3 regions of the Cytobacillus sp. FSL M8-0252 genome follow, and region 3 is predicted to be linked to each of the others. Evidence: riboswitches for the same ligand, from Rfam matches in the RefSeq annotation. Region 3 holds a riboswitch; each other region holds the start of a gene.
The links. A riboswitch is a leader RNA that binds a small molecule or an ion and turns the genes downstream of it on or off. The one in region 3 is predicted to bind thiamine pyrophosphate.

Region 1 (4,881 bases), 2.3 Mb from region 3:
TTCGGGCTTCTTTATTTGTGAAAAATGATAAAATAGATAGAGGTATTTTTTTACCGTAAGGAATTAATCGTTATACTTAAGGGCTATAAGTAGGGGAGAGATGGTCAGTGGTTAGTTTCAGAGATATACATCATGATGGTAATTTAATAGCAGAAAAAGCCAATTTTGATCACTATGGCACAAAACAGTTCTATTTTAAATATGATGCAAACTTTATCCAATTTAAAATAAATCCTAGTTTGCAAGATTTTCAACTGGCACAAATGTATTTGGAAGACTATCAGAAAGAGCATAAACAAGAACATTTGAAGTTTTATTTACCAGCAGACGAAATGATTCAAGAGGATGTTTTATTATACCTTTATCAACAATTCTATACGATCGGGTGTCAGGAGTTATATGAAATTAACCCTCTTCAATTTATCTATAAAGATAGAAAGAACGAAATCGTGGTTGAGGAAGTGACAAATGATAATTTAGGAGAATATCTACAATTGCAGAGAAACTTTGATCTAGATTATGGTGAGGAATATGTGAACCTTAATAGAAGCATGCATTCCTATCATCATAATGCAAAAGATACATTACAGTTACTCGCATATGATCATGGTGTGCCAGCAGGTTCATTACAAGTATTTTTTAATAAGTGTACAGCTGAAATTGATAATGTAGGTGTGTTACCAGCTCACCGATTAAAGGGGATTGCTGCAAGCTTGCAATATGAAGTAATGAAGCGATTTAGCAATCATAGGGTTATACTTGTAGCCGACAGCAATGACACGCCAAAGGATATGTATCGTAAACAAGGGTATAAAAAATTGAGCTTTCGCTATGAAGTAATGAAGTTATTATAAGTAGTAGTTTATTATTAATATAGAACAAGTAATGTGATAAAAACTCTACAAACTGATATTAATAAATCTGCAGGTGGTGAGAGTAGCCATCTGCAGATCATTTATAAAGAGGTAAATTTTGATCAAGGTAAAAGAGAGAGAACAGCAAAAAAATGCATAATCGAACCAGCAAGAACAAAAACATGCCACAATGCGTGATGGTACTTAAATCCTCTCCATACATAAAATATTGAACCAGCAGTGTATAGAACGCCACCGATAATGAGGAAAATCATTCCTTGTGTAGGTAAGTGTGTAACCAGAGGCTCCCAGGCAAATATAATTAGCCAGCCCATCAAAACATATAGTAATGTGGAGAAGACTAAAAACTTTTTAACAAAAAAACATTTGAAAACTGTTCCAGCAATTGCTAGCCCCCATACAAGACCAAATAAGGTCCATCCTAAGGTTCCTTTAACTGTTATAAATAGAAACGGTGTGAACGTTCCAGCAATAAAAAAGTAAATGGAAGAATGATCGAGAATCTCAAATACATCCTTTGCTTTTCCAGCAGGTAAACTATGTAGCAAAGTTGATGAGAAATATAAAATAACCATCGTTGTACCAAAAAGAACAAAGCTGACAATATGCCAAGCTGTTCCATATAAGGATGAGAAAACAGTTAAAATGACGAGAGCCGCAATACTTAATAGCGCACCGATTCCGTGTACGATCGCGTTGGCGATTTCTTCTCCCTTTGAAAAAATATGTGTTTCCAAGTAGTATTCACCCATTCTTTATCCAAAATCATAATTCTAGTATAAACATTTTTTTAGCTGATAAAAAGTCGTAAGCTTTCATTATAAAGAAAAACTTCACTAGGCGAAGAGGGTGGAGAGTGTAAATGCATGGAGAATATTTGGAGTTATCCATCCTTGAGTCAATGCCAATTTAAGCCGCGGTGTTAGATCAGTTGAAGTGTTTAGGTAACGACAGCATTCATCCAACTTGTTCATAATCGTTACTGAAAGAGAAGCTTGACATTGCTCAATTCCTAAACTTGCAGTTGACATTTATTGATAAGATGATAACATAACTTTGAAAGCATAATTGAATAAATCCACTAGGGGTGCCTTTAAAAGGCTGAGATTAAAGTGCAATAACTTTAAGACTCTTAGAACCTGATCTGGTTGATACCAGCGTAGGGAAGTGGCGTATATCAATTTAGTTAACGTTATAACTATAACTAAATGAATGATGTATACAGTAACCACTTTCTTATAGGAAGTGGTTTTTCGCTTTTCTGGATTTTTTATGCTCGATAAAAAAAGAGAAGAGGTAGAAATGATGACAACAAAAGAAACGTTTACACAATCGTTAAGGAAAGAAGTACATGATATATGGGAAGCGAATTTTGAACACCCTTTCGTTAAAGGAATTGCTAAGGGAGATTTACCAATTGAGTGTTTCCGCTTTTATGTGTTACAAGATTCTTACTATTTATCACATTTTGCTCGTGTGCAAGCAATCGCTGCTTCTAAAGCAGAGAATTTATATATGACCTCAAGAATGGCCTCGCATGCGCAAGGTACCTATGAAGCTGAACTAGGGTTACATAACAAATTTATGGAGGTATTAAAAGTTTCTGAAGAAGAGTTAAACCAGTTTAGACCCGCTCCTACTGCCTATGCATATACATCCCATTTATATCGTGTAGCAGAGACAGGCACAGTTGGCGAGGTCATCGCTAGTTTGCTTCCGTGTTATTGGATTTATTATGATATTGGGCAGAGCTTTAAAGGGGCAAAACCAAAAGAAGAAATCTATCGTACCTGGATTGATACATACGGTGGAGAATGGTTTGTTAAACTTGTACTGGAACAAATTCATCATCTTGATCGGCTTGCTGAAATTGCATCTGAAACAGAAAAAGAAAAAATGAAAATGGCATTTACCATTAGCTGTCAATATGAGTTAGCTTTTTGGGAAATGGCTTATACCCAAGAAAAGTGGTTAAGTGATAAAACATATGCATAAAACTTCATAAATGAAAGCGGGAATAGTGTTAACAGAATAAGGTTAGTTCATACTAACTCAATTCTGTTAACATCATACCCTTTATAATCGTTGTAATATCAGGTTTGTTATGCAATTAAGACAGTTTGCCATATCGGATTTTCCTAAAAAAGAAGTTAGATCTTCACCAACTACTCATCTAGTCAATAGAAATGACTTCTACTTCTCCACCCTCATAGACATATAAACTTCCTATATATATATAAAGACAATAAGCGTATAATGAGAGACGAATGTTAAATTGAGGAAGGCGTTTAAATAATGAATAAACAACAAAGTAAGTACAGATGGGTTGTATTTGGTGTTTTACTTTTAGCCTATTTATTTATGGTTAGTCAAAGAACAGCACCTGGTTTAATTACTGATCAATTAATGGAAGAATTTCATTTAACTGCAGCAACGATTGGGCTGATAACGAGTATTCAATTTTTTGCTTATGCTGGATTGCAAATTCCCATCGGATTATTCTCTGATAGATTTGGTCCAAATGTATTTCTAGTCGCTGGAACGCTGCTAAACGGACTAGGTACCATCCTCTATAGTTCGGTAGATAATAGTTATATGCTTATCTTTGCTAGGCTATTATGTGGAATTGGCGATGCTACTATTTGGGTCAATTTAGTTCTTGTATTGAGCATTTGGTTCAAGCAGCAGGAGTTTTCGATGCTAGTGGGATTTTCTGGAATGACAGGAAGTTTAGGTTTCTTATTGGCAACAGTTCCTTTTAGTTCGACCATTTCTCTATTAGGGTGGAGACTTCCATTTTTAATTGTTGGCATCGTAATATTCACCCTCGGTATCGGACTCTATGTTGTTTTAATAAAATATCCTAAGAAGAAATTTCAAATGGAAGAAGAAAAAAATCAAAAAGAAACAAATGAACCGTTATTAGTCATCATAAGAAGATTACTAGTCAATCGCCAAGCTTGGGCGACATTCCTTTGTCATTTTGGTGTAGTAGGCACATATATTGGCTTTATTGGCTCTTGGGCTGTTCCCTATGGTATGGACATTTACGGTTTATCAAGATCAAGTGCAAGTGAAGTAATTATGTACGGCTTATTTGGTGCCATTATCGGAGCGCCATTAACAACCTATCTATCTACTTTTTTTGACAGTGTCAAATTACCGTATGTTATCGTGCAGTTGCTGTCGGTTTCTGCTTGGATCACACTAGTATTGCTGAATGGAGAGCCACCGTATTTATTATTCATTCTTTTATTCGTGATCATAGGCTATGCAAATGGTGCGAGTGCTCTAACCTTTACAGTTGTTAGACAGTCCTTTCATATAAAGGAAGTGGGGCTTATTTCCGGTTTCGCCAATACGGGTGGCTTTCTTAGCGCAGTGTTGCTGCCAGCTCTTTTTGGGAAAGTATTGGACCATTTTGCTAATTTTGACCTTACAACCGCTTATCAATATGGACTCTATATTCCTTTAAGCTTTGCGATTATTGGGTTAATTGGAGTATTCATGTTATATGAGCCAGTAGTATATCGTCAAAAACTACAAATGAGTCAAATGAAAAAATCGGTTGGTTAACAATCGATTTTTTTATTTAGCTAATAAAAATGAAGAACAATCATCACTTAAAAGGCAGTCAAGTGGATACCTGATTTGATCACCATCTACCGTCCTTTTTAGAAAATGTTACTGAAAGTGTAAAATTGATCTTTTTTTATCAAATATTTCTTCATAACAATTGAAAAAATTGGATATTTGTTGTAAGATAGGTTATATTATTAATCTAATTTTAATAGATAATATATTTTTGAAATATAATAGTTACATATAGTAATAATTAAGAACATTCATACTTTGATGATTGGTTGTGTTGATGATGGCGGGAGAGCAGAAAAGAAAGAAAAGAAATAAAAAAATGGTTTTTCGGATTAATTTAATGTTTTTTGCAGTATTTATCCTCTTTTCGATTCTAATCTTCCGCTTAGGTATTGTTCAAATTGTTTACGGG
Region 2 (4,881 bases), 2.1 Mb from region 3:
AATTACGAGCCCATCTGCCATCATAGCCATTTCTTCTACTTCTAAGAGTTGGGTGGCCATAACAGGTGAACCGCCCATTGCTAGGGTCACATTTGCACAATCATTAATAGTTACTGTATTTGTTAAATGATGAATGAGTGGGGTTTGTTCTTGTAACTGCTGAAAGACTCTCTCAACTGCTTCACTTGAAATCGCCATTATCTTTCCTCCATCTTTGCTTTGTTGTATAACTCATAAAAATGATTTGTAGGACCATGCCCATGACCGAGTGCTAGGCTATGCTCAATCGCTATGGAAATATAATTTTTCGCAGACTGTATGGCCTCAATAAGTTCTTCCCCTTTTGCTAACCCGGCAGCAATGGCAGATGATAGAGTACAACCTGTACCATGGGTGTTTTTTGTCTCTACTCTTCGACCATTAAACCAGTTGAAACTTTGTCCATCCCATAATAAGTCATTCGGTTCTCCTTCTAAATGTCCACCTTTTAATAAGACGGCTTTTGGCCCTAATTCATATAATTTTTTACAAGCTTGCTCCATATCATCAACCGTGCGAATTGTCATACCCGAAAGTACTTCAGCTTCAGGAATGTTTGGCGTAATTACAGTCGCAAGTGGTAACATTTTCGCTTTTAATGCTTCAATAGCTTGTTCCTTTAAAAGATGATGTCCACCTTTTGAAACCATAACAGGATCTAACACAATCACTTTTGGACTATAATGATTTAAACGGTCTGCGACGATTTTTACAGTCTCACTAGATGACAACATCCCGATTTTGACAGCATCAACTTGGATATCATCAAACACAGCTTCTATTTGGTCTTTTATAATATTGATTTCTATATCCTGTACCGAACGTACCTCTACTGTATTTTGAGCGGTAATCGCCGTAATGACGGACATGCCAAACACACCATTGGCGGAAAAAGTTTTAAGATCTGCTTGAATCCCAGCTCCTCCTCCTGAATCAGAACCTGCGATCGTTAATGCTGTTTTCATTGATGTAACCTCCAATAGCTTTATTCTTAATTAATACTCTTAATAAACCATATCCTAAAATTGCTCCAGTAAACGAGCTCACCATAAATGCTGGTAGGAATCCGAAAAGGGTTGCTTCTTGTCCTAAAAGTAATGTACTAATCGGATAAGTCGCTACTGCCCCTATCATTCCTGTTCCAACGACTTCACCTAGTGCTGAGAAGCCAATTTTTTTCGTTTTTTGATAAAGGAACCCTGCAAGTAATGCGCCAATCATACTCCCGGGATAGGCAAAAACACTTCCAGTCCCCATCATATTTCTCAATGTAGATGAAAGAAACGCTTGACTAACGGCATACCATGGTCCAAGAAGTACAGCAGATAATACATTCGCCAAGTGCTGAATCGGAAAAATTTTCGCTATTCCAATCGGAATAAAAATGAGACTACTCGACACAGTAGTGATGGCTGCAATCGTTGCCGTCATCGTCATTTTTTGGATTTTATTCAAAGACCTTTCCTCCTTTCGATAAAAATAAAAAAGCCGCTATTTTGAATAAGCGGCTTTGGTCATCATGATATGTATGACTCACTCGCTTCCCTACGCTAGTATTAACTAGATCAGGTTCAAAGGGTTCATCTCAGCCAAGTATTTGGCACCCCTAGCATTTATTCATATATAAAAAAATCCTCTACTTCCAAAAGGAAGCGAGGACGACTACATCGACACACTTCCCTCCACTGGTACAAACCAGATCAGGTTCAAAGGGTTTTGAACGGCATTCAATCTCAGCCTCTATGTGAAGGCACCCCCAGTGAAAACTTATAATATATGATGTCAATATAACATGAAATGATAGAAATGAAAATAAAAAACATTGGATAGAAACGATGTTGCGACATAAAACGTTATGATATGATATTTTATATAACATTCGGGAGGACAGTCTATGGAAGATAAGAGTATTGTACTTATTGGGTTTATGGGGGTCGGAAAGACATCCATAGGAACGGAATTAGCTAAGAAATTACATTGGGGTTTAATCGACACGGATGAACGCATTGAACAACAGTTTGGTATGTCAACTTCAAAAATTTTCCTTGATCATGGTGAAGAAGTTTTTCGAAAAGCTGAAAGCGAATTGATTGAACAACTATCTGCCGAAGAAAAACAGATTCTTTCATTAGGCGGCGGCGCCTTTTTAAACAGTAAGAACCGCGAAATTTGTTTACAAAACAGTACCGTTGTCCTTATCGAGCTCTCATGGGAAAATTGGCTCGATCGATACCCATTGATTAAAGATACAAGACCGAAATTGAATGGTCTTTCTACTGACGAAATGTATCATCTCTACAAAGAAAGACAAGCTCATTATCAACCATATCATCTAAAAATCAATGTTGACGGGAAAACAGCTGAAGAAGCTGCTGAATTGATTGTTAGTGGGATAGGATAAAGCTTGTGATGATTATGGTTATAGTTCATTAGAATGTTTCTTTTACTATCTAAGTAATTCGCATTATCCTAAACGAATTTATGAAAGCCGGGCACTCCCTTCCTCGGCTTTCATTTGTGTTTGGTTCTAAATAAATTGCTGAATAACTCCCTTTTTGTGAGGCGGTTATCTCTGGTTTTCTTTCTGAGTGACTTGCTAAACCCTTTTGCGAGGCGTTCATCTCTGGTTTTCTTTCTGAGTGACTTGCTAAACTTTTTTGCAGGGCACTCATCTCTGAATCTCCTTTTGAGGGACTTGCTAATCCCTTTTGCGGGGCGCTCATCTCTGATTCCCCTTCCGAGTGACTAGCTAAACCCTTTTGCGGGGCGCTCATCTCTAGTTTTCTTTCTGAGTGACTTGCTAATCCCTTTTGCGAGGCGCTCATTTCTGGTTTTCTTTCTGAGTGACTTGCTAATCCCTTTTGCGGGGCGCTCATCTCTAATTCCCCTTCCGAGTGACTTGCTAAACCCTTTTGCGAGGCGCTCATCTCTAGTTTCTCTCCGAGGGACTTGCTAATCCCTTTTGCGAGGCGCTCATCTCTGGTTTTCTTTCTGAGGGACTTGCTAACCCCTTTTGCAGGGCGCTCATCTCTGATTCCCCTTCCGAGGGACTTACTAATCCCTTTTGCGAGGCGCTCATCTCTGGTTTTCTTTCTGAGGGACACGCTAATCCCTTTTGCGGGGCGCTCATCTCTGATTCCCCTTCCGAGGGACTTGCTAAACCCTTTTGCGGGGCGCTCATCTCTGATTCCCCTTCCGAGTGACTTGCTAAACCCTTTTGCGGGGCGCTCATCTCTGATTCCCCTTCCGAGTGACTTGCTAACCCCTTTTGCGGGGCGCTCATCTCTGATTCCCCTTCCGAGGGACTTGCTAACCCCTTTTGCGAGGCGCTCATCTCTAATTCTCCTACTGAGTGACTTACTATCCCCTTTTTTGTGATGTCATATAGATTTTTTTGTGCACAAAGTCCTTTGTTCAACATATAACTGCTTACTAATAGATTGAACCCATCAGAATACATTTCAATCTATAAGATACTGTCACTTCTCTTCATTACTAAATAATTCAACTGTTTCTTCGGTTTTAAAACCCATTAATGATAATAAAAATAATTTCCACCACCATTAAGTGTATATTTCTCTTGTAAGAATCGTTGTATTGCGGAACTACTTATTGCTCCTCCACACCAATCATAAATCGCCGTCTTTGTTACTTTTTCTGATGGAAAAAGAATAATAAAGTCATTGATTGCTTCATTTAATGCATCACAAGATGAAATGTTCCTCCTACATTTTGAGCAATGAAATTTGCGCAAACTCGCTCGCTTCATCTGCCCACCGCACTCTCGACAAACCACACCTTTTACCAAATCCTCCGTACAATATTCGATTTTTCTAGCGTAATTCTTTTCTTCTTTATGATGACTCAAAAAAGCATGAACAATTTTTGTATAAAATGGAGAGTGTTGAATGTCTATTTGATTTAGTTCTCTTAATAATCGTGGAATTTGCGGTGGAAGAATAACATTTTGTTTCTTTGTACGATCATATAACATAAACTCGGGATGAACAAAAACAAGTAGATAATCAAATGCAATGTTTAATTCGTGCTTAGTAAGGAATTGGTGTAGGAGGGTTTCATTTCTTTCGATTTGTAGGAGGGGATTTTTAATTTCCTTATTTGTTGGTGAATACCATTTAGTTTCCTGAATCATAAAATCACCACTATAATTTTTCACTTCGAAAGCAATGAGTTTGTGGGGAGTTACACAGAGTGCATCAATTTGAAAGGATGTATGATTTATTTCTAGCAATATATCATAGAGGATGGGGAATTTTGGTGAAAGTTGTTGCAAATCATCTCGCCATTTACTTTCTCCTTCATATCCTTTTTCTAACATTTTGAGATATTGTTCATTCTCAGGGGACAATTTTGATCTAAGATGGAGCACGCGTAATAATCGGAGTTGGTAAGAGGGATTGAGCGGTTTTAGGTCTGGCAAATTACTTCATCCTTTCTTTTTACTCTATTATAACGAATTTTCCGCATGAAAAAAATACCAATTTATTTAACTTCTTTACGGAAAGGACAACCTTGCTTGTTAAAAAGCGTAAAATCCTTTTGTGATTGTAGGGCTGAAGTAGCAAAATCAAACGATAATAATATATACAGTCAGTCCATTTTCTAAATCCATCACTTCGGTTTTATTCTTTTCAGTTTTTGTCCATTTTACAGAACCACATTTCTAGTCTAACCCTTTAAAAAACCACTTACCATCAATGGCAAGTGGTTTTTTTCTTCTATTAAATTGCTGTCGTAACAGCTTTTTCTTCGTCTACTTTCACAATCCAACCAAATTTATCTTCTACTTTTCCTTTTTGGATTCCTGTTAGCGTTTCGTAA
Region 3 (4,881 bases):
GGAGAGTTAACAAAACAGGAAGCGAAGGATTTTATGCAGGAGGTAAGGGCGAAAGGCCAAGAGAAGCAAACGCAGATAGACGACAAAGCCCATCAACGAATGACTAGTTTATTGCATGATTTGAATATCGCTACAAAGGATGATGTCTTAAGATTGAGGATGAAGGTGCCATAACAGACGAAGAAAAGGCCGTTCAAACCGAGGCCTTTATTCAACAGTTACAAACTCCAGGTGTTTATGAAGTAGGAGGATTAGGTGCGTGCACGCTAATTAGCAGGAAGGCTTTGTTAGCAGGTATTCATTTTAGTAAAATTAAAAATCTCAGTTTTTGGGGAGAAGATCGACATTTTTGTGTGAGAGCTGTGGCATTAGGACTGGATCTACATGTAGACACACATACACATCTGCCAGCTTATCATATTTATCGTTCTTCTGACCTTACAGGCATACCCGCATTTAAAGAAAAATGTCAGTATGCTTATAGCGAACTACCTATTTATCCAGAAAAAGCAGAAAGCCATCAAATTCGCTTATCGATGATTGTGAAGAATGAAGAAGGTCGTTATTTACAAACGATGTTAAAGAAAGTAAAGCCATTTATCGATGAAGCTGTGATTATAGATGATGCTAGTACTGATCAGACTATATCGATTTTCTTGCAAGAACTAAAAGGTATGCCAATTAAATTGGTCAAGAATGCAAGCTCCCAGTTTGCCAATGAAGTGGAACTAAGAAAACAACAGTGGTTAGAAGCAACGAATGGTTTTTTAGGTTGGGTATTAAATCTTGACGCAGATGAATGGTTTGAGGAGAGTTTTATTGATTATATTGATGACTTTGTTAAACAGGATACTATCGACCTGTACTGTTTTAGACTGTATGATATGTGGGATGAAGACCATTATCGTGAAGATGAATACTGGCAAGCACATTTCTTATACCGTCCATTTCTAGCAAGAGTTAGATCAACCTTTCAGCCTGTCTGGAAAGAAACACCACAGCATTGTGGGAGATTTCCAGAAAACATCTTCCAACTTACCCACAGTTTATCCACAATACGAGTCAAGCATTTAGGCTGGGCAAAAGAAAAAGATCGATTAGAAAAATATGAGAGATATAAGCTGCTTGACCCGAATAGCCTCTACGGTAATGAGAAACAATATGAATCGATTCTAGATAAGAATCCCCGTTTAAAACAATGGTGAGAAACATAAAGCAAATGGTCAGTTTCGAAATGAACTTCGATTCATAGCTAGGAAACTATTTGTATGCTAAACTAAAAATAATTAAAAATTGTTGCAGGGGGACTCAGAAAATGAGTTGAGAAGGTTAAAACCTGACCCTTAGAACCTGTTCGTTAAGACGATCGTAGGGAGCATCTTCCAACTATATGCATATGTATGGTAGGCTCTCCATTTTCGGGGAGCCTTTTGTTTTGTTTCCCTGAACATTTTTAATTACATCTATTGAAAAGAGGGAATAGCGTGAGAGAAGAAGTCGTGTTAGTAACAGGAGCAAGTCGTGGATTAGGAGCTGCAATTGCTGAAAAGTTTGGTAAGGAGGGCTACAAAGTAGTCGTTAATTATTTTAATAATAAAGAAAAAGCAGATGCAGTAGTTGAAAAAATCGGACAAGATCGTGCATTGGCTATCCAAGCTGATGTAAGAGATCATCAAGCAGTAAAAGCAATGGTAGCAGACACAATTGCTCATTTTGGTCGCTTGGATATCGTTGTAAATAATGCATTAGTTCAATTTAAATTTGATCCTGTGGCACAGGCGAAAGTAGAGGAATTATCTTGGGCTAGCTATCAAACCCAGTTTGAAGGCGCGATAAAAGCAAGCTTAAATGTTGTTCAATCTGCTCTTCCGGCTCTAAAGGATTCACAGCAAGCCCGTGTGATTGGTATTGGCACGAATCTTTACCAGAACCCAGTCGTTGCCTACCATGAATATACAACAGCCAAAGCGGCATTAATTGGCTTTACACGCAATATGGCCAAAGAGCTCGGACAGTATGATATTAATGTGAATATGGTTTCCGGTGGATTATTAGAAACAACGGATGCAAGTGCTGTTACTACCCCTGAGGTATTTGCGATTGTGGCTGATAACTCTGCTATCCGCCGTGTGACAAAACCAGAAGACGTAGCAGAAGCCGTTGTTTTCTTAGCCTCTCCAGGCGCTAGAGCGATTACGGGACAAAATCTAGTCGTTGATCATGGATTGACGATGAACTAAGATAAAAAAGGTCGTCATCTTTGTTTATGGCGGCCTTTTTCAATAAAATGGACTTATTTTGTAGGTTGATAAATCAGTAAAGAGCTTATATCAGCAAATGTGAGACTAAGTCGAAGCTAAACTCCAATTTATTCGCAGAAAAGGATATTTTTAAAATAACAACTTAATTTTCTCACTAGTATTTTATTCTACTAGATGTTAAAACGGTCGATTGAACGTTCAATCAGTATTGTTCAATTTTTCCTTGTTTATATCGATAGCCAAACATAGAAGATGCTTGTAGGTGAAACTTCAGCAGTTGCTTGCTCATCGGATCCGATGCTTCCTTAGGCATCTTATCGTTAAATCCAACAACTGTCACTGCACCGAGTAATTGATTCTGGTAGTCTAGCAAAGGGACGGAAGCCGAAGAAATCGATGGAATTAAAGGTTCGGTAGCGAAGGAGATTTTCGATTGTTGAATCATTTGCCATTCTGCGTTATCGATCGCTTCCCCGTCTCCTAGCCAATCTTTTGTCAGTACTGGGTTTAAGAAACTTAAGAAAATCTTCCCTGCGGCAGATGTTGGTGGTAAGCTTCCGCCTAGTTGTGTACCAATATGAAGTGGTTCATTCGAATGACAAATCTTTGTCGTAATAGGTCCGTTGTTTGTCCATAATGAAAACGAAACGGTGCAGGAAGTAAGCGAAGAAAGTTCCTGCATATACGGAGTGATTGCATCGGCAATATCACGACTACCAAAGGCGGCTGTACCATATTGAATCAATTTGCTTCCAAGATAATACAGGTTTGTCCCTTTTTCACGATAGAGCATGTTCAATTGCGTAAGTGTATTTAAATATTTATATAAATTACTTTTCGTAATACCGGTTTCTTCTTGAATGGTTGAGAATTTCATTGGGGTATCTTTTTGATAGATTAATTCGATGATAGAAATGCCTATTTGCAAGGATTGTATCATCGTACTACTTTTTTGTATTTCCATGTATGTAACTCCTCAATATGCTAGTCATGTTGAATCCTAATTTATCAGAAACTACATCAAACAACAACCTTCCTTTAGAGGGTTGGTAGGATATCCCTATAAATTCAGTATATATAAGAATAGTAAGTGAGTTGGCGATTATTAACTTGGTCAATGAAGGTGCTCAACTCACGAAAAATAGGGAGCGGTCAAATATATTAATTTAACCTTTTCCATTTTTTTAGCTCTTTTTGAACATAGGATAATGATTGTAGTTTTTCTTTTAGTTCAGCTACAGAGAGACGATAAGTATTATTGGAGTGATATTCTTCTACAGAGTTTGTATCAGTTTCTATTCTGGTATCTCGAGGAATGCGATAGAAGCCTTCAAGATCAATAGCTTTCGCTGCTTCTTCTTTTGTTAGTAAAACTTCATAGAGCTTTTCTCCCGGCCGTGTGCCAATTAATTCTAAAGGAAGGCTAACGTGAAAAAGTTCTTTAATCGCTTGTGCTAAATCTGTAATATAGGCAGCAGGCGATTTTTGTACCATAATATCCCCATTACAAGCATTCTCAAAAGCGTACAATACGAGTTCGACAGCCTCATCTAAACTCATCATAAAACGGGTCATTAAAGGATGCGTAACAGTTAGCGGCTTTCCTTCCTTTACTTGTTCTATGAGTAGCGGAATGATGGACCCCCTTGATGCCATGACATTTCCGTATCTTGTGCCACATATAATGGTACCACGAGCGTTAGCTTGTCTCGATTTAGCGATAAATGTCTTTTCCATTAAAGCTTTAGACATTCCCATTGCATTAATTGGATAGGCTGCTTTGTCCGTTGATAGGCAGACAATTTTCTTTACCCCTGCTTGTATTCCTGCACTTAATACATGATCGGTGCCAAGAATATTCGTTTTCACCGCCTCTAGCGGATGTGACTCACATGAGGGTACTTGTTTTAAGGCTGCTGCATGAAAAATGTAATCAACCCCGTCCACAGCTGGTAATAAAGTACTCATATCCCGAACATCGCCGAGGATATAAGAGATTCTTCCATCTGCATACTGTTTTTGCATGTCATCTTGTTTTTTTTCATCACGAGAAAAGATGCGTATTTCTTTTATTTCACTATGCAAAAAACGTTCTAACACCACATGCCCAAACGAGCCGGTTCCACCTGTAATTAATAGCGTTTTATTTTTAAACATAAGTATGGAACGCACCTTTCTGTCATTTCCCACAATGGGCTTACTTTAATCCAAAATAGTATAAATAATATTCGGAATTTATTCGTGGATAGTTATACCAGTAAGCGATAATTCCTGTTATGTGCACTGAAGGGTTTTGGTCTAAGAGCGCTTGATGAAAATCACAGTCCCCCGCCATATCCGGTCTTTCAGAAAATCTCGCTTCTCCCACACAGCTTCTCTTAATGATCCTAAATTGCCCACACCATTCACGATAATTTTCTTCCGTTGCTTGAAAGAGCTGGCCATCCTTTGTCACCATGCTGTAATAATAAATGTCGTACTCACCATCTATTTTAGCGAGTACTTCACGAATGGTTGGTAAATAAATATCATCGCTATCAATAATGGCAATATAATCTCCAGTTGCGGCTTCGATACAACGATTATACGAATAGCTAGCGCCACGATTTTCCCCATTTTC

Region 1: it holds a riboswitch for thiamine pyrophosphate, as region 3 does, so the genes downstream of both, tenA (thiaminase II) here and MKX83_RS02140 (3-oxoacyl-ACP reductase) in region 3, are expected to answer to the same signal.
Region 2: it holds a riboswitch for thiamine pyrophosphate, as region 3 does, so the genes downstream of both, thiW (energy coupling factor transporter S component ThiW) here and MKX83_RS02140 (3-oxoacyl-ACP reductase) in region 3, are expected to answer to the same signal.

The regions. Positions count from the first base shown of each region.
Region 1 covers NZ_JBBOWZ010000001.1:2,701,367-2,706,247, reverse strand. The annotation lists gene MKX83_RS13645 (GNAT family N-acetyltransferase) at 108-854, shown strand; gene trhA (PAQR family membrane homeostasis protein TrhA) at 977-1,612, opposite strand; TPP riboswitch at 1,949-2,058, shown strand; gene tenA (thiaminase II) at 2,181-2,870, shown strand; gene MKX83_RS13630 (MFS transporter) at 3,171-4,451, shown strand; gene MKX83_RS13625 (peptidoglycan D,D-transpeptidase FtsI family protein) at 4,750-4,881, shown strand, end outside.
Region 2 covers NZ_JBBOWZ010000001.1:2,506,338-2,511,218, forward strand. The annotation lists gene thiM (hydroxyethylthiazole kinase) at 1-198, opposite strand, end outside; gene thiD (bifunctional hydroxymethylpyrimidine kinase/phosphomethylpyrimidine kinase) at 198-1,004, opposite strand; gene thiW (energy coupling factor transporter S component ThiW) at 973-1,494, opposite strand; TPP riboswitch at 1,565-1,657, opposite strand; TPP riboswitch at 1,700-1,807, opposite strand; gene MKX83_RS12735 (shikimate kinase) at 1,934-2,440, shown strand; gene MKX83_RS12740 (hypothetical protein) at 2,490-2,966, opposite strand; gene MKX83_RS12745 (hypothetical protein) at 2,969-3,373, opposite strand; gene MKX83_RS12750 (nuclease-related domain-containing protein) at 3,572-4,480, opposite strand; gene MKX83_RS12755 (branched-chain amino acid aminotransferase) at 4,782-4,881, opposite strand, start outside.
Region 3 covers NZ_JBBOWZ010000001.1:407,351-412,231, forward strand. The annotation lists gene MKX83_RS02130 (phasin family protein) at 1-174, shown strand, start outside; gene MKX83_RS02135 (glycosyltransferase) at 285-1,205, shown strand; TPP riboswitch at 1,291-1,392, shown strand; gene MKX83_RS02140 (3-oxoacyl-ACP reductase) at 1,485-2,240, shown strand; gene MKX83_RS02145 (IclR family transcriptional regulator) at 2,464-3,225, opposite strand; gene MKX83_RS02150 (polysaccharide biosynthesis protein) at 3,423-4,418, opposite strand; gene MKX83_RS02155 (glycosyltransferase family 2 protein) at 4,459-4,881, opposite strand, start outside.